Regions from separate parts of the Neobacillus sp. DFD-2R genome, predicted to be linked through region 1. Evidence: riboswitches for the same ligand, from Rfam matches in the RefSeq annotation. Region 1 holds a riboswitch; each other region holds the start of a gene.
What was found. A riboswitch is a leader RNA that binds a small molecule or an ion and turns the genes downstream of it on or off. The one in region 1 is predicted to bind cyclic di-GMP.
Positions count from the first base shown of each region.

Region 2: it holds a riboswitch for cyclic di-GMP, as region 1 does, so the genes downstream of both, AC3ANV_RS02470 (anti-repressor SinI family protein) here and AC3ANV_RS01515 (anti-repressor SinI family protein) in region 1, are expected to answer to the same signal.
Region 3: it holds a riboswitch for cyclic di-GMP, as region 1 does, so the genes downstream of both, AC3ANV_RS23595 (anti-repressor SinI family protein) here and AC3ANV_RS01515 (anti-repressor SinI family protein) in region 1, are expected to answer to the same signal.
Region 4: it holds a riboswitch for cyclic di-GMP, as region 1 does, so the genes downstream of both, AC3ANV_RS22225 (DUF192 domain-containing protein) here and AC3ANV_RS01515 (anti-repressor SinI family protein) in region 1, are expected to answer to the same signal.

Region 1 covers NZ_CM173228.1:296,982-301,373, reverse strand. Annotated here, with positions in the region: gene AC3ANV_RS01530 (YvrJ family protein) at 1,213-1,356, opposite strand; gene AC3ANV_RS01525 (DUF2922 domain-containing protein) at 1,439-1,657, opposite strand; gene AC3ANV_RS01520 (DUF1659 domain-containing protein) at 1,694-1,912, opposite strand; cyclic di-GMP riboswitch class I at 2,102-2,185, shown strand; gene AC3ANV_RS01515 (anti-repressor SinI family protein) at 2,201-2,326, shown strand; gene AC3ANV_RS01510 (LCP family glycopolymer transferase) at 2,453-3,391, shown strand; gene AC3ANV_RS01505 (YqiA/YcfP family alpha/beta fold hydrolase) at 3,710-4,392, shown strand, end outside.
Region 2 covers NZ_CM173228.1:505,126-509,517, forward strand. Annotated here, with positions in the region: gene AC3ANV_RS02450 (nuclease-related domain-containing protein) at 1-841, opposite strand, end outside; gene AC3ANV_RS02455 (YwbE family protein) at 1,147-1,341, opposite strand; gene AC3ANV_RS02460 (hypothetical protein) at 1,341-1,535, opposite strand; gene AC3ANV_RS02465 (spore germination protein) at 1,632-1,751, shown strand; gene AC3ANV_RS02470 (anti-repressor SinI family protein) at 1,758-1,880, opposite strand; cyclic di-GMP riboswitch class I at 1,906-1,989, opposite strand; gene AC3ANV_RS02475 (hypothetical protein) at 2,141-2,536, opposite strand; gene AC3ANV_RS02480 (sigma-70 family RNA polymerase sigma factor) at 2,802-3,293, opposite strand; gene AC3ANV_RS02485 (hypothetical protein) at 3,507-3,662, opposite strand; gene AC3ANV_RS02490 (GntR family transcriptional regulator) at 3,899-4,392, opposite strand, start outside.
Region 3 covers NZ_CM173228.1:4,716,505-4,720,896, forward strand. Annotated here, with positions in the region: gene AC3ANV_RS23580 (DUF1128 domain-containing protein) at 1-78, shown strand, start outside; gene map (type I methionyl aminopeptidase) at 112-861, opposite strand; gene AC3ANV_RS23590 (helix-turn-helix domain-containing protein) at 1,177-1,506, shown strand; gene AC3ANV_RS23595 (anti-repressor SinI family protein) at 1,593-1,745, opposite strand; cyclic di-GMP riboswitch class I at 1,776-1,864, opposite strand; gene AC3ANV_RS23600 (LysR family transcriptional regulator) at 2,523-3,407, opposite strand; gene AC3ANV_RS23605 (DnaJ family domain-containing protein) at 3,538-3,912, opposite strand; gene AC3ANV_RS23610 (hypothetical protein) at 4,056-4,211, shown strand; gene hutH (histidine ammonia-lyase) at 4,254-4,392, opposite strand, start outside.
Region 4 covers NZ_CM173228.1:4,436,999-4,441,390, reverse strand. Annotated here, with positions in the region: gene addA (helicase-exonuclease AddAB subunit AddA) at 1-23, shown strand, start outside; gene AC3ANV_RS22255 (spore germination protein) at 65-283, opposite strand; gene AC3ANV_RS22250 (spore germination protein GerPE) at 340-729, opposite strand; gene AC3ANV_RS22245 (spore gernimation protein GerPD) at 732-914, opposite strand; gene gerPC (spore germination protein GerPC) at 911-1,528, opposite strand; gene AC3ANV_RS22235 (spore germination protein GerPB) at 1,572-1,829, opposite strand; gene AC3ANV_RS22230 (spore germination protein) at 1,850-2,071, opposite strand; cyclic di-GMP riboswitch class I at 2,363-2,449, shown strand; gene AC3ANV_RS22225 (DUF192 domain-containing protein) at 2,592-2,924, shown strand; gene AC3ANV_RS22220 (Flp family type IVb pilin) at 2,941-3,117, shown strand; gene AC3ANV_RS22215 (A24 family peptidase) at 3,230-3,748, shown strand; gene AC3ANV_RS22210 (TadE/TadG family type IV pilus assembly protein) at 3,745-4,128, shown strand; gene AC3ANV_RS22205 (pilus assembly protein TadG-related protein) at 4,140-4,392, shown strand, end outside.

The DNA.
Region 1 (4,392 bases):
CCCCATCCTGTCCGAATGTGACCTGCTTTCAGACTCGAGCTCACTTTTTTTCCCTTGAATTGTCCGAATCAGACCTTCATTCAGACTCGAGCTCGCTTTTTTTGCCTCGCCCTGTCCGAATGGGACCTGCTTTCAGACTCGAGCTCACTTTTTTTCCCTTGAATTGTCCGAATCAGACCTTCATTCAGACTCGAGCTCACTTTTTTTCCCTTGAACTGTCCGAATCAGACCTGCTTTCAGACTCGAGCTCACTTTTTTCGCCTCGTCCTGTCCGAATGTGACCTGCTTTCAGAATCGATCTCGCTTTTTTTCCCCCATCCTGTCCGAATGTGACCTGCTTTCAGACTCGAGCTCGCTTTTTTTGCCTCGCCCTGTCCGAATCAGACCTGCTTTCAGACTCGAGCTCACTTTTTTAACCTCGTCCTGTCCGAATCAGACCTGCTTTCAGACTCGATCTCACTTTTTTTGCCTCGTCCTGTCCGAATGTGACCTGCTTTCAGAATCGATCTCGCTTTTTTTCCCTTGAATTGTCCGAATCAGACCTTCATTCAGACTCGATCTCACTTTTTTTCCCTTGAATTGTCCGAATCAGACCTTCATTCAGACTCGAGCTCACTTTTTTTCCCTTGAACTGTCCGAATCAGACCTGCTTTCAGACTCGAGCTCACTTTTTTTCCCTTGAATTGTCCGAATCAGACCTTCATTCAGACTCGAGCTCACTTTTTTTCCCTTGAACTGTCCGAATCAGACCTGCTTTCAGACTCGAGCTCGCTTTTTTTGCCTCGCCCTGTCCGAATGGGACCTGCTTTCAGACTCGAGCTCGCTTTTTTTACCTTGACCTGTCCGAATCAGACCTGCTTTCAGACTCGAGCTCGCTTTTTTTACCTTGAACTGTCCGAATGGGACCTGCTTTCAGACTCGAGCTCGCTTTTTTTACCTTGACCTGTCCGAATCAGACCTGCTTTCAGACTCGAGCTCGCTTTTTTTACCTTGAACTGTCCGAATGGGACCTGCATTCAGTCAGGATCACGCCCTTTTTCTCCTTCCGCTTGCCGAATGAAACTGGCATTCAAGATCCAGCCATTATATATAGAAGATAGTATTGGGCTGATTCCAAAAAACGATCAAAAAAATTATAAAAGACGTAAAACATAGACATGGAAAAATATCTATGTTTTACGCCTTTGATATAGACATGGAACTAGACACTATTCAATTCCTTTCCTTCATTCGTTCGGGCAGATTCTGAATTGATTGAACCACCATATCAAGCTTTGTTTCAATCCGATAAAGCAAGTAAAAGGACACAACAATAGGGAATCCTACCTGACTAATGAGAGGTATGAGCTCATCCACGATCCTATCTCCTTTCTTTTCATTATGAAGACATGTAAAAAGAAAGGCCGGCTTTAACGTAATCCGGCCTTTCCTCTATTCATTAAGCAAGTTCATAATCAGTTATATTTCGTTCTACGATTCTAGCACCTTGAGCGGAAACTAAATTGCCGCTTGCTGTCGTAATAATTCCTGAAGCAATAATGTCTGCCATCGATTGCTTGACAATCGCTTCATTCACCGGTTCTTTTGGATTATCAACGGTTAATCGAGCCGTCTTCCCGAACTCGGTAGCAAATTGTAATTCCAATGTTTTAGCCATCCCTTTCACCTCCTATCGTAATCGAATCCCCCGCCATTAAGCTAAAATTTCGGTGTTATCCGCTCTTTCAACACTGTTCAGCGTATCTTTACACAAAACAGATAAGGCTTGTCCCACTTGATAGAGCTGATTTGCTGTTGCTTCTTTCTTGATGTTGTTCAATGTCTTTGCTTTTAAAATCGGAGCACCCTTCTCATCCATTCCAACTTCAAAGACCAATCGCAGCTTTGTTTCTGCTAACATTGCCTGTGCCATTGTCTACCACCTCCTTTCACCTTCTATATATTAAAAAAGGGAGAAAAAGGACATGGTAGATAACAATCTTTTATTAGAAATTAACAAAAAAATTCAATAAATGTAAATTAATGTCGAACTTTTTGGAATTTTCTTTGTTCTATATATAGAACAACTATGGTAATATTTTCCCATAAGCTTTTTTATTTTAAAAGAAAAAGGCAAACCAATTGAAAGATTGGGACGCAAAGCTACAGATCTACTGTTCTATGCTATGATGGCTGAGCTACCTATATTTTAGGAGGAAATATGGTAACTACTACTTTGATTGATGAAAAAGAATTAGACAAAGAATGGGTAGAACTGATTTTGGAAGCTTTAAATACCGGCATAACGGTTGAAGAAATAAAGGAGTTCTTCAATCAAACTGCTTGACCTCTATGAAGGTCTTTTTTTATTCAATAACCCATTGTTAAAATTCTCTACTTTACATACGTACTTTTGTAATAAAACAATTATTATTTAAAATTAATTCTTAAAACTTTCTCGGGGGTGCATCAAATGAGGTCTCAAAAAAAGAAAAGTCGAAAGTGGTTAAAAATAACGAGTATCGTACTCCTAGTGCTATTGGTTGCAGGAGGAGTTTATGGTTACTCCGTATATAAATCGTTTAAAAATGCTGTGGAAACGATGAGCCAGCCGATTGATCGAAAGCAACCGGTAAAGCGTGTGAAGCCAGTTGCTTTGACGAAAAAAGATCCGTTTTCAGTATTAATGCTGGGTGTCGATGAACGCCCGGGGGACAAAGGCCGATCTGACACGATCATAGTATTAACGGTTAATCCAACTAACAATTCAGTAAAAATGCTGAGCATTCCTCGAGATACGCGTACTCAAATCGTAGGAAAAGGCACGGATGATAAAATTAACCATGCCTATGCTTTTGGAGGAGTTCCCATGTCAATGGATACCATTGAGAATTTCCTTGATATTCCGATCGATTACTATATAAAGATTAATATGGAAGGCTTTAAGGATATTGTGGATGCTGTAGGCGGAGTTACCGTCCAAAATACGTTAGACTTCACTGAGGGTGGATTTCATTTTCCACTAGGAGAAGTAAACCTAAACGGTGAAAAAGCGTTAAGTTTCTCGAGAATGAGATATGAAGACCCTAGAGGTGACTTCGGACGTGAAGCACGGCAGCGTTCTATTATTCAAGCTGTTATCAAAGAAGGTACAAGCCTTTCGACTTTAACGAACTATTCCACTATTTTCACAGCTCTTGAGAAAAATATAAAAACAAATCTTACCTTTGAGCAAATGATGGACATTCAAAAGAATTATAGAGAAGCAGGAAAAAACATTCAGCAAATGGAAATAAAAGAAACCGGAACAATGATAAATAAAATCTATTATGGGCTTGTTGCACCTGAAGAAAAACAACGAGTTCAAAATGAATTTAAGGCACAATTAGAATTGAATAAGAAAGCAAGCTGATTGGAGTAATTCCTGTCAGCTTTTTCTTTGTAAGACTCCAGTACTAATAACAATGGCAGATAGGGCCTGTCGACGCTAATTGCAAAATATTATTGGTGACTTTCACAGAAATTAAATGATATCTAAACCAAAAATATGTTGACCATAGTACATTAGACATACTAAAATCGAACTAGTATTAAATTTTTACAGTTTAGGAGGTTATTAACTTTAGTGGATTAAAATGGATTATAAAAAAGTAAATTTGTAGTGTTATCGGATGTGAAAAAACAGAATTTTGAATTAATTACATAAAAAAGTGAGGAGAAAATAATGATAATGAGAAGTAAAAAAATAATTATGTTTTTAGCCATATTTTTTATTTGTTTCACAATATTTATGAAACCACAAAATGCAAATGCTGCTTCCGATCAGAATTTGGTTGTATTAAGCGCTTTAAGTTATAGTGTGTTGGACTCACAAAAAGCACCCATTAATTTGTCTGCCTACAATTATAATTCAGATAAATTAGCTGATATAAAGAACAAATTTAATGAAGCAAAGAGCCGGGGATTTGTAAAGGATAAAGATGTTGTTACTTTTTTAAAAAGAACGCATGCGTTTGATTGGCAGGTCTATAATTATAAATATAATAGGACATCCGGATTTTTTGGTGTAATTTATAAGAATTTAAAAACCGGTGAATATGTTGTTGCTTTCCGAGGCAGCAATAATAGTGTGGACTGGTTATATGCAGATTTACTAAATGCTGTAATAGGTTTTTCTAAACAGACTGACGATGCATTGGCTTTAGTAAAAATGGTCCCTAATTACAATAAAAGAAATGATATAACACTTACCGGTCATTCATTAGGAGGCTATCTTGCTTCCTCAGTTTCAACTTTAACAGGAATAAAGGCTGTTACATACAATGCTCCAGGATTTCCTGCAAGTGCCTATGTAGCTGCTTCTTCAAAATACAATAGTTTGGTAAAAAGTAATAAAAGTTATTTCATGCGTAA
Region 2 (4,392 bases), 210 kb from region 1:
ACTTTATATTTTTAAGCTGAAAAGCTCCGTATATTCTTTCTCGGGATGTAAGCTCATTTATAAAAAACTGTTGTAATTGCTCTTTATTCGTAAACTGTTTTACGATGCTGTTATCAGGCCAATCGTGTACCTCTTTTTCATCGTAATTAAAAAATACCAAGGTGTTTATCCACGTTTCAATATCTTGCCTTTTTAAATAATTTGAGAGGATAACGGCTGTCTTTTGAACCTGGCGAATTGGATTTTCATAAGTCTTTACAGTTAAGACTCCCGACTCAGTTTTATCAAATATAAGTGTGTCCTCTTCCTCGCTGTCCATTAAATCTGCTAAAAAAGAAAATTTGCGGCTGCCCCTTCTTGTCACTCCCATTACTATATGGCCTTTCCAGTGTTTGGTTTCTATTAAGTATATACCGGTTGATAAAAGTACAAGGTGATCAATCTGCCGGGTACTACCATTTTCTTCCGGGATGAAAATGTTCGGCATAATCATCATTTCATCCGGTGAAATACTGCCTTTTCTAATTAACTCAGATTTAAAATTTTCTAGAATCTGATGGGTAATGATTTCCCCTCGGTTTCTATAATTTTTCCGTATATCTTCATTTTCGATCATCAGCTTTTCTATTTCGCGTTTGTATGATTCGGACAAAAGTATAGCCTGCTCATCGAATTTTGCTGCTGCCGTTTCCATAGAAGCTTTTTGTAATTCTTTCATAGCGGCTAACTCTTGATAATGGCTGTTTCTTAATTCTTTTTGTTTAGCCTTTTCCATTTTTACAATATATAGTAACCAAGCGACAGACGCAGCAAGTAACGTGGAAATAATTAACCAGGTCATTTATTTTCTCCTTAATTTACACTATTTTTCTTGTTACCAATGAATCGAGGTCCTGGAAGCGTCGCTTTGCTGCATATCTCTTTATTATCGTGTATCGAACATCTACCTTCTGTGGTCTATTATAACAATATTTTCAACTAACAACTAAGAGATTGGAATTTAATTAAAAAATGGTAAATTAATACTATATTTGTTAAAAGAGCAGTTGAAAAAGCTGTTCTAATAAAGCTGGTTTGAAATTATTTTTGTTAACAACTAAAAAAGCATTCAAGGACTGATCCTTAATGCTTTTTTAGTTCTTTTATTTACGAGTGAATTTTCTGTACTCGTCCAATCTGTCCATCTGTTAGCCTGACTTTGATACCGTGGGGATGGGTGACCGATTTGGTGAGAATATCTTTTACGATACCTCTGGTAAGCTTTCCTGTTCTTTGGTCCGCTTTTAAAACAATATCAACAGCTATGCCCGGTAATATGTCTTTCCGATTTTGCCCGTTCATTAGACACCCATTTTTCTGCGCGTATTGCTTGGTTTTTTCGTTTGCTGGCTTTTCATTTTTTTAGTTGAAAGGTCGGCATTCGCTTTTCCTTTACCGGCGGCGTTCTGGTTCTTTTTGTTTTCAAGCTGCTGCTTCATTGCTTCTTGCAAGCTGATTTTCTTTTTTGGTGCTTCGGATTGATTATTTTCAGTCATAGGAAATTACTCCTTTTCAATTAGGATAGTTAGTCCAGTATAATCTATTTTTGATTATTTGTGAAAGGGCAACGTTTTCCGGTAAAAATTGATACCGTGAGTGGCGGGGGAGTCCAATTTGGCGATTCTCTGTTTGTTTCTCCGAAAAGTGTCTCAAAGGATACACACGGTTCAGGTTCAGTAAATCAAGCATATGAAAATAAGAAAAGACCTTAAGAAAGGTCATGAAAATTGATTGAAGAAATCTTTTATTTCAGCAACAGATATGCCGGAATTTAAAGCTTCCAAAATAAGGTCTATCCATTCTTCGTCTAATTCTTTTTTATCAATGAAAGTAGTTACCATATTTCCTCCTAAAATATTAATTATTTTAGGTAGCTCAGCCATCTTCGTTAAGAACATTAGATCTGTAGCTTTGCGTCCCAATCTTTCAATCGGTTTGCCTTTATCTTTTTAAAGTATTAAAACTTATGAGAAAATTTTACAATAATTGTTCTGTATATAGAATTAAAAAAATTCCAAAAAGTTCGACATTGTTCTGCGTTTTATTAGAATTTTTAAAGTGGTAAATTGATGATATACAGGGGTTTTTTAATCTCATCGATTTAAGTGGTGTAGTCAAATAAGCGAACAAGGCATTGCAATATGCGGCCTGTAAGAATGAAGGCTACTTCATTTTCAGCCTCTTCAAACTGCTCTTGAACTAAGAGTAATCTTGCATGATTTAAATGGGCAAGAGCAAGTTTAATGAGAATAATGCATTGCTGTTTACTAGTATGGTCTCTCGTTTTTTCGGGGAATTCCGGAGGATTTACTCTTGATGCTTCATTATTGAATTGTAATCGATGCATACCATTTAGTGTCCGACCAATATAATATAGTAAATTAGCTTCTTCGGCGATTGCCCGTTTAAATCTATTAACCTTAACCAATCCTTCCATTTTTTCAAGAGATTCAATCGCTGCATCAAGATAATAAATACATTCCTGTTTTAATTCCATCTTAAGAACCTCCTTTCTTTCAAGGGTATATACATTAAGAAATGCTAATTCTTTCAAAATGTAACGGTATTACCCCACGATATGAAAGTTTAGTAGTGAGCTTCACTTTGTTTTCAAGGACAAACCTCATCCTGAATGGACTAATATTGTGGTAAAACACGACAATTCTAAAAAATAATAAATTGGAACGGATAAATACATAAAGTGACAATAAACCAAAAACGCCCAGAGGCATTCTGAGCGTTTTTGGTTTGGATTCCTTCATTTAAAAAGCCCCGCTTTTCACCATTCCCTTCATTTTTTCCCTTGCACCCGCGCGCCAGTTTTTCACTGCGGATACCGAAACCTTTTCCATTTCGGCAATCTCTTTGATAGAGAAATTACACAAGGCTGTATACATGACCCATTTTCTCTGGTTCTCTGTCAAGGTGGGGCAATAGGATAATAGGATTTCTTCTTCCAATGGAATTTCTGAAAACAGATCCTCTATCGTTTCCCAATACTCCTCCTCAGGATAGATATTTCTTTCTTCAGCCTCATTGGCCTTACTTAATTCCTTAAGCAGGATGCCTTTAATATATGTGTAGGCATAGTTGGTAAAATTCCCTTTAGTGGGGTCAAAACGACTGCCGGATTCCCAAAGGGCGATGAGTCCGTGCTGGTAGAATTCTTCTTTATTTTTGTAAATGTGCAGCGAGTTGATGATTTTATGGATCATCGGTTTATATTGTTGAGCTAACTGTTCAAAGCTTTCCAAGGCTGAATCCTTTCAGAAAGCGCGCTTTGCCATGTTTTCCCGGGTACCACTACCATATCGGGAATTGCTCATTCTATCGAATCACATAAAATCCCTTTTCATCAGGATATTCATTTAAAAGCTATCTTATTTGGATTTAAAAGTAATTTAAAGGGGCGTTTTTTCCATTTTAATTTCGTTTTTATAGCAATTTACATAACAAAATGATTATAACTATTTAAACAGATGTTCCTTTTCTTTTCCTTTTTTCCTGTTTTTTAGGGGTAATGTCTCCCGGTTTTTGTGCAAAAGCAAGTAATGAAAAATCAAAAGTAAAGTCATACCTAAAAGCGTTGTTATAGTCCATGTGATAATTTCAATTAAATTCACAACAATCCCCCCTTGAATTTAGTTTTATATTTCTACGCTAAACACGACTGTTTTATGAGTAGGAAATACTTTCTCACTAAAAAGTTAATTTAGTAGAATTTAAAAATGAGGGAGGTTGAATTAGCATATAAAATGGAAAAAAGCTACCTCTTTTATTAAGGAGATAGCTTTCATTCGTTATAATAAATTTTAAGTCATTTAAGAAATCCAAGTGAAAACAGTTTGTCCTTTTCATCCTATATCATATCTATATGAGTTATTTTCCAATGTTCATTCTTAATAAGGTGTTCTAAATTTTCTTTGTCTCTTTTGGTAAAGTATTTGATAATTTGTTTATGATCATTATTCATTTGTTCTAATACGGCAAAAAGTTTTTCTTCGTCTTTACTTAAATAAATCTGTCTAATAAAACTGTTTTGTAAAGAATCAAGAAGCTCTATTAAAGTAGTGTTGTTACATTTATCAATGTATACTTTATGGAATTGGTTTTGGTATTTTTGATAATCTGAATAATTTTTTTGTGAAATGGAAAGGTCGATTTTCTGAACCAACTCTTCCATTCGTTCAATATCATCTTCTGTGATATGCTCTACAGATAATGTGGCTGCTAGGGCATCCAGTACACCAACAACCTGAAAAACACCAAGCTTCTTCTTTGTATCAAGTTCTTTAACGATAAATCCCTTTCGAGGAAGGAATTCCAGTAAATTTTCTGAAGCTAGTTGTATCA
Region 3 (4,392 bases), 1.0 Mb from region 1:
GTAGTAAGAAAAAATTCTTTTAGTCCAAGTGAAATGCAAGCCCTGGCTGAAGAGCTAGGAAATCTGCGCAAAAAATAAAGAGGATGACTCATATGGGTCATCCTCCTTTTCTTATCTTTGTTCTGTTAAAATGATCGGGCCATCTTTTGTGATGGCAATCGTGTGCTCATATTGCGCTGAATATTTACCGTCAATGGTTCTGGCTGTCCAACCGTTGTCATCCATTTTTGTTTGGTACCTTCCGATGTTGACCATCGGTTCAATAGTAAAAACCATTCCTTCCTTGATCCTTGGCCCTTTCCCAGGCAGACCGTAATGGGGAACATCAGGCTTCTCATGAATCACAGCCCCAATTCCGTGGCCTATAAAATCACGAACGACTGATAGTCCTTCGCTTTCAACGTAAACTTGAATGGCATGACCGATATCTCCAATTCGGTTTCCTACTACTGATTGTTCTATTCCCTTATACAATGCCTCTTTTGTCACCTTTAATAAATGGTCCGTTTGTTCAGTAACATTTCCAACTGCATAAGACCAAGCAGAATCAGCCAATGCACCATTGTAATTTACAACCATATCAATCGTAACAATATCGCCCTCTTTTAACGGTTCCTTTCGTGGGAATCCGTGGCATATTTCATCATTTATACTTGCACAGGTTGCAAATTCATAGCCTTTATAGCCTTTTTGTTGCGGGGTAGCCTGATTTTCTCTCAAAAACTTTTCAACAAATTCTTCAATTTCCCAGGTTGTAATGCCGGGTTTAATTAATTTGGCTATTTCTTTATGGCAAGCAGCAAGGATTTCTCCTGCTTTTTTCATGGCTTCAATTTCTCGTTGTGATTTAAGTACTATCATTTTCTTCCCAGCCTTTTTTAATTATTTTTATGTATTATAAGCGTTTTAGTTCGTGGAAGATCATCTTTAGCTTACGAACTTTAATACTATATTAGAGTATTGGAAACACTCTCTTTATATTATCGCTATCTAATAATTTTTCCAAGCAACTGTATCTAATTGCAGCTTTTTCATGTGATTTATAACATCTTATTGATTTATCGATACTTAATTTCGTTTTTTTGTCAAAATACTCCGTTCGTAATATGGAACTTCTTCATTCTTTTTGTTAAAATTATCGTATATATATTAATAAAAATGGGTGTGTGAAACTCAATGATCGGTGAACGTATAAAAAAATTACGATTAGAAAAAAAAATGTCACTTTCTGAGCTTGCTGATCAAGCAGGGGTCGCTAAATCTTATTTAAGTGCAATGGAAAGAAACCTGCAAAGTAATCCTTCTATTCAAGTTCTTGAAAAGATTTCCTCGGTTTTAAGCGTCCCTGTAGAGAATTTAATACTTGAACAAATCAATAAAGAGGATTTGGACAGCGATTGGATGAATCTTGTCAAAGAAGCAATGAATTCCGGAGTATCCAAGGAACAATTTCGTGATTTCCTTGAATTTAATAAGTGGCGTATTAACCAGAATAACAACCAATAAGTCATGATTATGCTTACAAAAGAAGAAAGCATTCTACAAATATTTACATTATTTGTAGAATGCTTTTTTGTTTAACGTATGTAAATTTATCGGTTTTCAATTAACCGTTCTTTTACATCCTGCTGCATAAGAAAATCACGAACTGATTCTTTCGTAATTCCTAGTTCTTTAGCCTCTAAAATTAATGCGACCCAATCCTCATCCATTCTTTCTACTTTTCTTTCAGTTTCTACCACCACAATTTTTCCCCCTAAAATACAATTCGTATCCCAGGCAGCCCGGCCATCATAGCAATCTACATTACCTTAGATCCTCGGCTTTGCGTCCCTCTTTTTCAATAGGTTTGCCTTTTTCTGTTTCCATTAATGCTACGTTCAGCTTTATACCTTATTATTTCTCTATACCAATAGGGCTAAATACTTAATCCTGAATTATATTTACATTATATATAGTCCTTTTTTAGTAGGGTGTTAGATTTTGTCAATTTTTCAAAAAATTCTAATCATTTTTTCTCACAAATTTTTCTATATTTCTACAAAATACTTGGTTAAATTATCCAAAATCATGGTTTTTAACACAAATTCTAGGAAGTATAATAGGAAAAAGAGGAAATCCGAGTCGAATTCCCTCCTTTTGTGTAATTATTGGAAATTTTTATAAGCCTTTGCAATGAGTGAGAACCAACAACCTGTACTCCATGGGTTTCTAAATATAACAAATAAATATAATAATTTTTTCATCAAGTATGACGATTAAATTTGTCTATTTTGTGACATTTAACATATAATGTAAACAACATAAAAATCATAATATTATTAATATTCAAACAATAAGGAGTGGACGATGTAATGACTCTTTTACATGTGTTAAACTACTCTATACCTATCGGCTTTATGATATTTTTCGGGTACTTACTTGATCGCATGTGTAAACCGGAAAAATCCGAACAAAAAGCTGGAGAAGATTGACGCTAGTTTATAGGTCACCACTTCCCCGGCTTTTTTTAAATTAATTAGTTAACTCAATTTAGTTTTCAGTAAACCAATAAACTCTTCAAGTTCTTTTTGTTTACTTACAAATCGTGAGGTAGCATAGGAGAACCTACGTAAAAAAGAGTCATCCGTTAGAGGAATTATCGAGAGATATTGACTTTCGACCTCTCTAGCAATTGCAAATTTCGAAATTAATGAAAAACCCAAACCACGAATCACTGCTTCTTTTACTCCCTGTGTGCTGCTGATTGATATTACATTTTTCGTTTTTAATCCGTGGGACCTTAATACATGTTCTAAATAGGCGCGGGTTCCGGAACCTTTTTCCCTTGTAATCCAAGTCTGGTTTTGCAGTTCTTCTATAGTAACCCCTTTTTGTGAAGAAAGTGGATGGTTGGGCGAGGCAACGATTTTTAGTTCATCTATCATAAACGGAAATACTTCGAGACTTTTATCATTGCTTTGGCCTTCAATTAAACCAATATCAACATGAAAAAGCTTTACATGCTCAATTATTTCCTCCGTATTTCCGATGATAACCTCCAGCTTAATTTCAGGATAGATATTTCCAAGTTCCTCTAATAATGAGGGCAGGACGTATTCCCCAATTGTAAAACTTGCCCCAATCTTAAGCCCTAATGTTAATGATTGATGATGTTCGAAAATTTCTTCCTTAGTCATTTCATATATTTGTATGATTTGTTTGGCCCTTTCATATAAAAGTTCTCCCGTTGAGGTTAATTGCAGCTGCTTTGGAGAACGGACAAACAGTGAGGTATGAAATTCCTTCTCAAGGTTTTGTATATGAACACTAACACTAGGCTGAGAAATTAATCTTTTTTCGGCAGCCTTTGTAAAATTCCCTTCTTCTACTACAGTGATAAATGTCCTAAGTGCATCATAATACATAGTATTGCTCCTGCTATTATTAATATTTTTAATATAATCAATTATTTATCTATACTTTACTAATAATATTAAAAAGAGTAAAGTCGCCTTTCATTAAAAAACACCCTAAATAGGTGTTTTTAGGCTATTTTTATTTCAATTTGTTGTAAACCTTTTGCTCATAATTTTTAAAAAAAGAGGAATTAGTCTTCATACCTCTCTTTGACATCATTCGATTAAAGTGAAGAAGCTTCTCATTTAATTTCTTTTGGAGATTCTCTTTTTCATTGGTATCATCGCATTTTCTAATTAAATCCTCGATCGTCATCATTTCTTGCCTTAACCGGCTTTCTTCTTGAGTATATCCTGCATTTTTTAACAATTTATACGCCATCCGCAATTCTTCCGGAATACCTGATAGATCCTCTAACTGAAGGGGCTTACCTAAACCGGGCAGATTATCAAATTCCCCATCTTTGTATGCTGTTTTTATCCGATCTTCCGAGATGATGTGAAACATATCCATTTTTTTGTACCTCCTTTTTCACGTTACTCACTTTGTTAATTATATCAAGGTCTATTTTTTTATAAAATGGAATACTTTGGATTAGTAATATTATAAGAGTGGATTGGGAACTCTACATTTGATGACTGAAAGGAGTGTTGAGTTTGGCACGCGGAGAACATTTTAATCATAAAAACAAGAACCACCCGGGTGAATTTCCTAAAAACAGTATGGCAGAGAAAAAAACACATGAACGGATTGAAGATGAGGAACTAATCGTTACTCAAGAGGCTTTTAAGAATCGAGTGGAAGAAGAGTAAAGGCGTGAATATTCACGCCTTTTTTCAATAATGCCCCTGTAATTAATAAGGTCCATTTTCCATCGTTAATTTTTTGGTATATTGATTCAAATCAATTGTTTGCAGCCACGCAGCAGCTTTTTCAATATCTTTTGAGAAAACACGATCTTGATTAATAGAAGGAACTTGTTCCCGTCCTTTT
Region 4 (4,392 bases), 1.3 Mb from region 1:
TTTTGAGACTGGAAAAAGAATAACAAAAATGACATAGACCATTATTGATGGCTATGTCATTTTTTTAGTTATTACCTGCAATAGGCTGGTCAATCAGATCAGTATCTAAAACATTCGTTCCGCTTATTCCGTTGTTTGCAATGATAAATCCCCCGGTATTGAATGCACCCGAGCCGGAATATGTCTTGGAACTATTCTTTGGAGAAATATATACGGCATCACCAAAATGGACAATTCCCCCGCCCACGTTTACGATTTGTACAGGGCCAATAATCGCTGGCATAACAAACATCCTTTTCCATAAACTAATTGCCTGGTTCTTTAAGGTACCATATGCTTTTATCCCTGTCCTTGTTCTTCATCATGAGGAAGAAGCTGTCGTATATGCTTAATCCTCGCCTCCATTGAAACGTGTTGACTGTTTCCGACATGTAAAATGGATGCCGAAGAAATCCCGATAATCCCAATATTATTTACTTTAATAATTGGATTCAAATTTCGGGGAGTATATGATAAAGCTTCCGTTATTGGCTGAAAAGGAATCGGCTCGCTAAATACGGGATAGATGGAAAAATTCCCCTCATCTCCAAATTCAATTTCAGCTTCCCTTTGAACAGCCATAGCCCTAGAAAATCCATTTATGATACAAGAATCACCAAGCTGTATAGTGGATGAAAATGATGCGACTTTTATGAGTATATCATCCACACAAGAAGTGCGCTGAAACATGATCAGGCCCTTTCCGATGTTAATGGTACAAAGGGGCCGACGATTAAGGATTCTGCAGGTGTATCAAATGTAGATGCCAGCTGAATGGAGTGTGTATCACCCACCATAACTAACGAGGAGCTTGATACCCCAATGATTTTAATGGTTTCCACGGTAAGGTCTCTGTTATAGACTTCAAAATTCACTCTGAGTTCATTCCTTTCACATTATCAGGCAAATTATTTAAAAATACAAATACTCCATTTTGTATTTCTTGCTTTAATTGTTCAATGACGGTTTCGTCATCCGTAACTTTCTTTTTCCCTGAACGGTCTTGGGTGGTATCTGATTTGAGATGATATTCAATCCTGCTAGGAAGCTGTTTTATAATATCTTGTTTAATAAAAGATAAATAAGATTCATTTGGTTGTATATTTAGTTTGGTTTGGGTATCCTCAATTAGTTGCGGTAATTCAGTTTCTAAATACATGTACATTGTTTCTTCGATTTTCATCGAACGCTGCATTTGTTCTTTTGGAGATAATGGGGTGTTTAATGATTGATTTTGTACAGCAAAGTCTTCGATTCCTGATAGATCGGAAGGATTTAAACCAATATTTAATGTACCTTCTAGTGTTTCCACCTTCAATTGATCAAATTTATACTCAATCGTGCCGACATGTATGGCTGGCTTTTCTTTCATTTGCTTTAGTTCTTCCCGCATTTTTTGTATGGTTGTTTCTAAAGTAACGATTCTCTGCTCCTGTGCTTGAATACACATTTGTAACCATTGAAGATATTGAGAATAATCCTGATACATTCAATCACCTCACCGTTTGGAATCTCCTTACTGTCCATATCTTTTAACTTTTTGTAGCACCTAATTTTCCTCCACTGCGGACTGCAGCTTGTAATGGAACTGATGGTGCCAATAATGAAGAGGGCTGAGCTGCAGCTGCTTTTTTTGCTGTGGGAGCGGGTTTTGTAAATCCGCCGGTATTATATAAATATGCAGCAGGTTTGATAATCCCGGCACTGCCAATTTGCAGAACAGAGGAATTGGTAATCCCGCCGATTTTTATAAAATTAATTTGAATGGACTGCTGGATATAAAAATTCATTTATTAAAACCACCCATTCGTCAAGCATTAAGGATATTTGCAGAATCAATAACATCCGGATCCGATGTATTGGTTGAACTTAAATCATTTCGGACATTTAAACTTTCACCTGTGTTAAAGGAACCAGCCCCGGAAAAAGTCTTCGCCGTGGAGAATGGCATGATTTTGTAGACGTCACCAATATGGAAAATAGAACTGCTCCCAAGAGTTATGACTTGTGCAACTCCAACAATTGCCGGCATAATCAACCACCCCTTTTTCATTTTATCTCTTACATCTTATGTATGGGCGGATGTAATGTGAATGATCCGCCCAATAAAATCTTAGGTGAGGAATGGTATGATTTCTTCCGCTCGATAAGGAAGAATATTCTATATACGAATCAAGGTCGCTGTTTTTAAGGGTCGAAAAACAAAATAGTTCTAATTTCCTATTATATTCGACAGCAAATGATAAATTAGTAGGATATTCGATAAAGGTAAAAGGGATTATTATTTGATTAAGAGATCAGTCGGAATAATAAAAACACTGAATCTCGATAAAGGCAAAACTGATGAAAATCAGTGACGCAAAGCTACAGGGGCTAAGGTGCAACTGCACTAAGCCAGCCAGTTACCGAAAGATCAGGGTGTTTTATCATAGGTGTTTTTTGTCTAGATTTGTAGTTCTTATCTAGATAAATATAACTATGTCTGTTGACCCCCCCCTTTCGGTAAAGGCGGGGTTATTTTAATTGTATGGGGGTGAAAATCATTGATAGTCGTGAACCAAACAAACGGAGCGGAACTGGCAAACCATGTATCATCTGCAAATACCTTTTTTAAAAGATTAAAAGGGCTGATGTTTACAAAAAGTTTACCGGAAGGACACGGCTTGCTAATCCAACCCTGCCAATCCATTCACACATACTTCATGAATTATTCGATCGATGTTCTTTACTTAAGCAAGGACTTAGAAATTGTAGGCCTGGACGAAACGATAAAGCCTGCAACAGTCGGTAAGTATCAAAAAAGAGCATACTCCGTTTTAGAACTGCCTGCAGGAACTATTCGGAAAACGGATACGAAAATCGGAAACTATTTAACTATAAAATAAAAAGGGGTTTTTACACATGATGAAAAAAATGAAGGCTTTATTAACTGAAGAACAAGGACAAGGTATGACTGAGTATGGTTTAGTGTTAGGAGTAATTGCTGTTGCAGTTGTTGCAACACTTGCATTACTAAAAGCCCAAATCGCTCAAATGTTTACAGATGTTACTACAGCCTTGGCGAATGCTGGTAAATAGATAGCAGTTTATAAAATAATGTCTAAATATAGCCTTGCGTTCGAAGCAAACGTGAGGCTTTTTTCTATAAAATAAGTCGGTTTAAAGTGTCCATGAAGAAAGGCGGAGCAGGATGTGGAGTAATTATCTCTTAGTTTTACTCGTTCTTATATGCGTGATAACAGACCTTAGGGAACGGAAAATCTATAATTCCATTTTGCTTCCTTTTTTATTAGCAGCTTGGATTTTACATGCTATTACCGGTGGGTTGCATGGATTTCTGGAGGCATTTCTTGGCACATGTGTCGGTCTCGGAATATTATTAATCCCTTATCTCCTTGGAGGAATGGGTGCCGGGGATGTAAAGCTTTTGGCTGTTATTGGAGGGATTAAAGGAGCCGGGTTTGTATTAATGACCTCCTTTTATATGGCTTTGGCAGGCGGAATTATCGCAATCCTTGTCCTTTTATTTCATAAGGGGTTTAAAAGGAGGATGAAGCAGATTATTTATTTTCTACATGGTCTTCTTAATGGAAACAGAATTCCGATTCTACCTGATTCAGAGGCAATGAAAACAACTTATCCATATGGGGTTGCCATTGCTGCAGGTGCACTCTATCAGGTATTTCGTATTGGAGGCTTTCCAATATGAAAAAGGATGAACGCGGCCAATCCCTTGTTGAAACAGCACTCTTACTCCCTGTTTTTTTCTTGATCTTAGCAGGGATTCTTGATTTTGGCAGAGTGCTCTATTCATATGCACATTTACAAATGGCCGCCCAGGAAACAGTAAGATTAGCAGGATTAGGGGAAAAAGACCAAGATATTTCAACATTTGCCCATCAATACGTTCACCTTGGTGATACGACAAAGCTACAGGTAAGTGTTAGTCCAACTGATACGAACAGGAATTCCGGGGACTACGTCACAGTAACGCTAACCTATCCCTATCAGTTTTTTACACCATTAATTTCAAAGCTATTCCCTTCTTCTTTTACCATTCAGACAAGTTCCACCATTCGCGTGGAATGAGGGGGAGAAAGATGCTTCAATTTTTTAAAAAAATAATGAAGGAAGAAAACGGAAATATCCTCGTTTTAGCAGCCCTTACCCTTGTATGTTTAATGGGAATGGCGGGGCTCGCCATTGATGGCGGCTTAGTGTATATGACAAAAAGCCAGCTGCAAAAAACGGCCAACGCGGCAGTTCTTTCAGGTGCACAGGAACTTACCAACACCAATCAAAAAGTAACAACCGTTGTGACTGACATTTTAACTGCCCATAAGGAATCTGCTT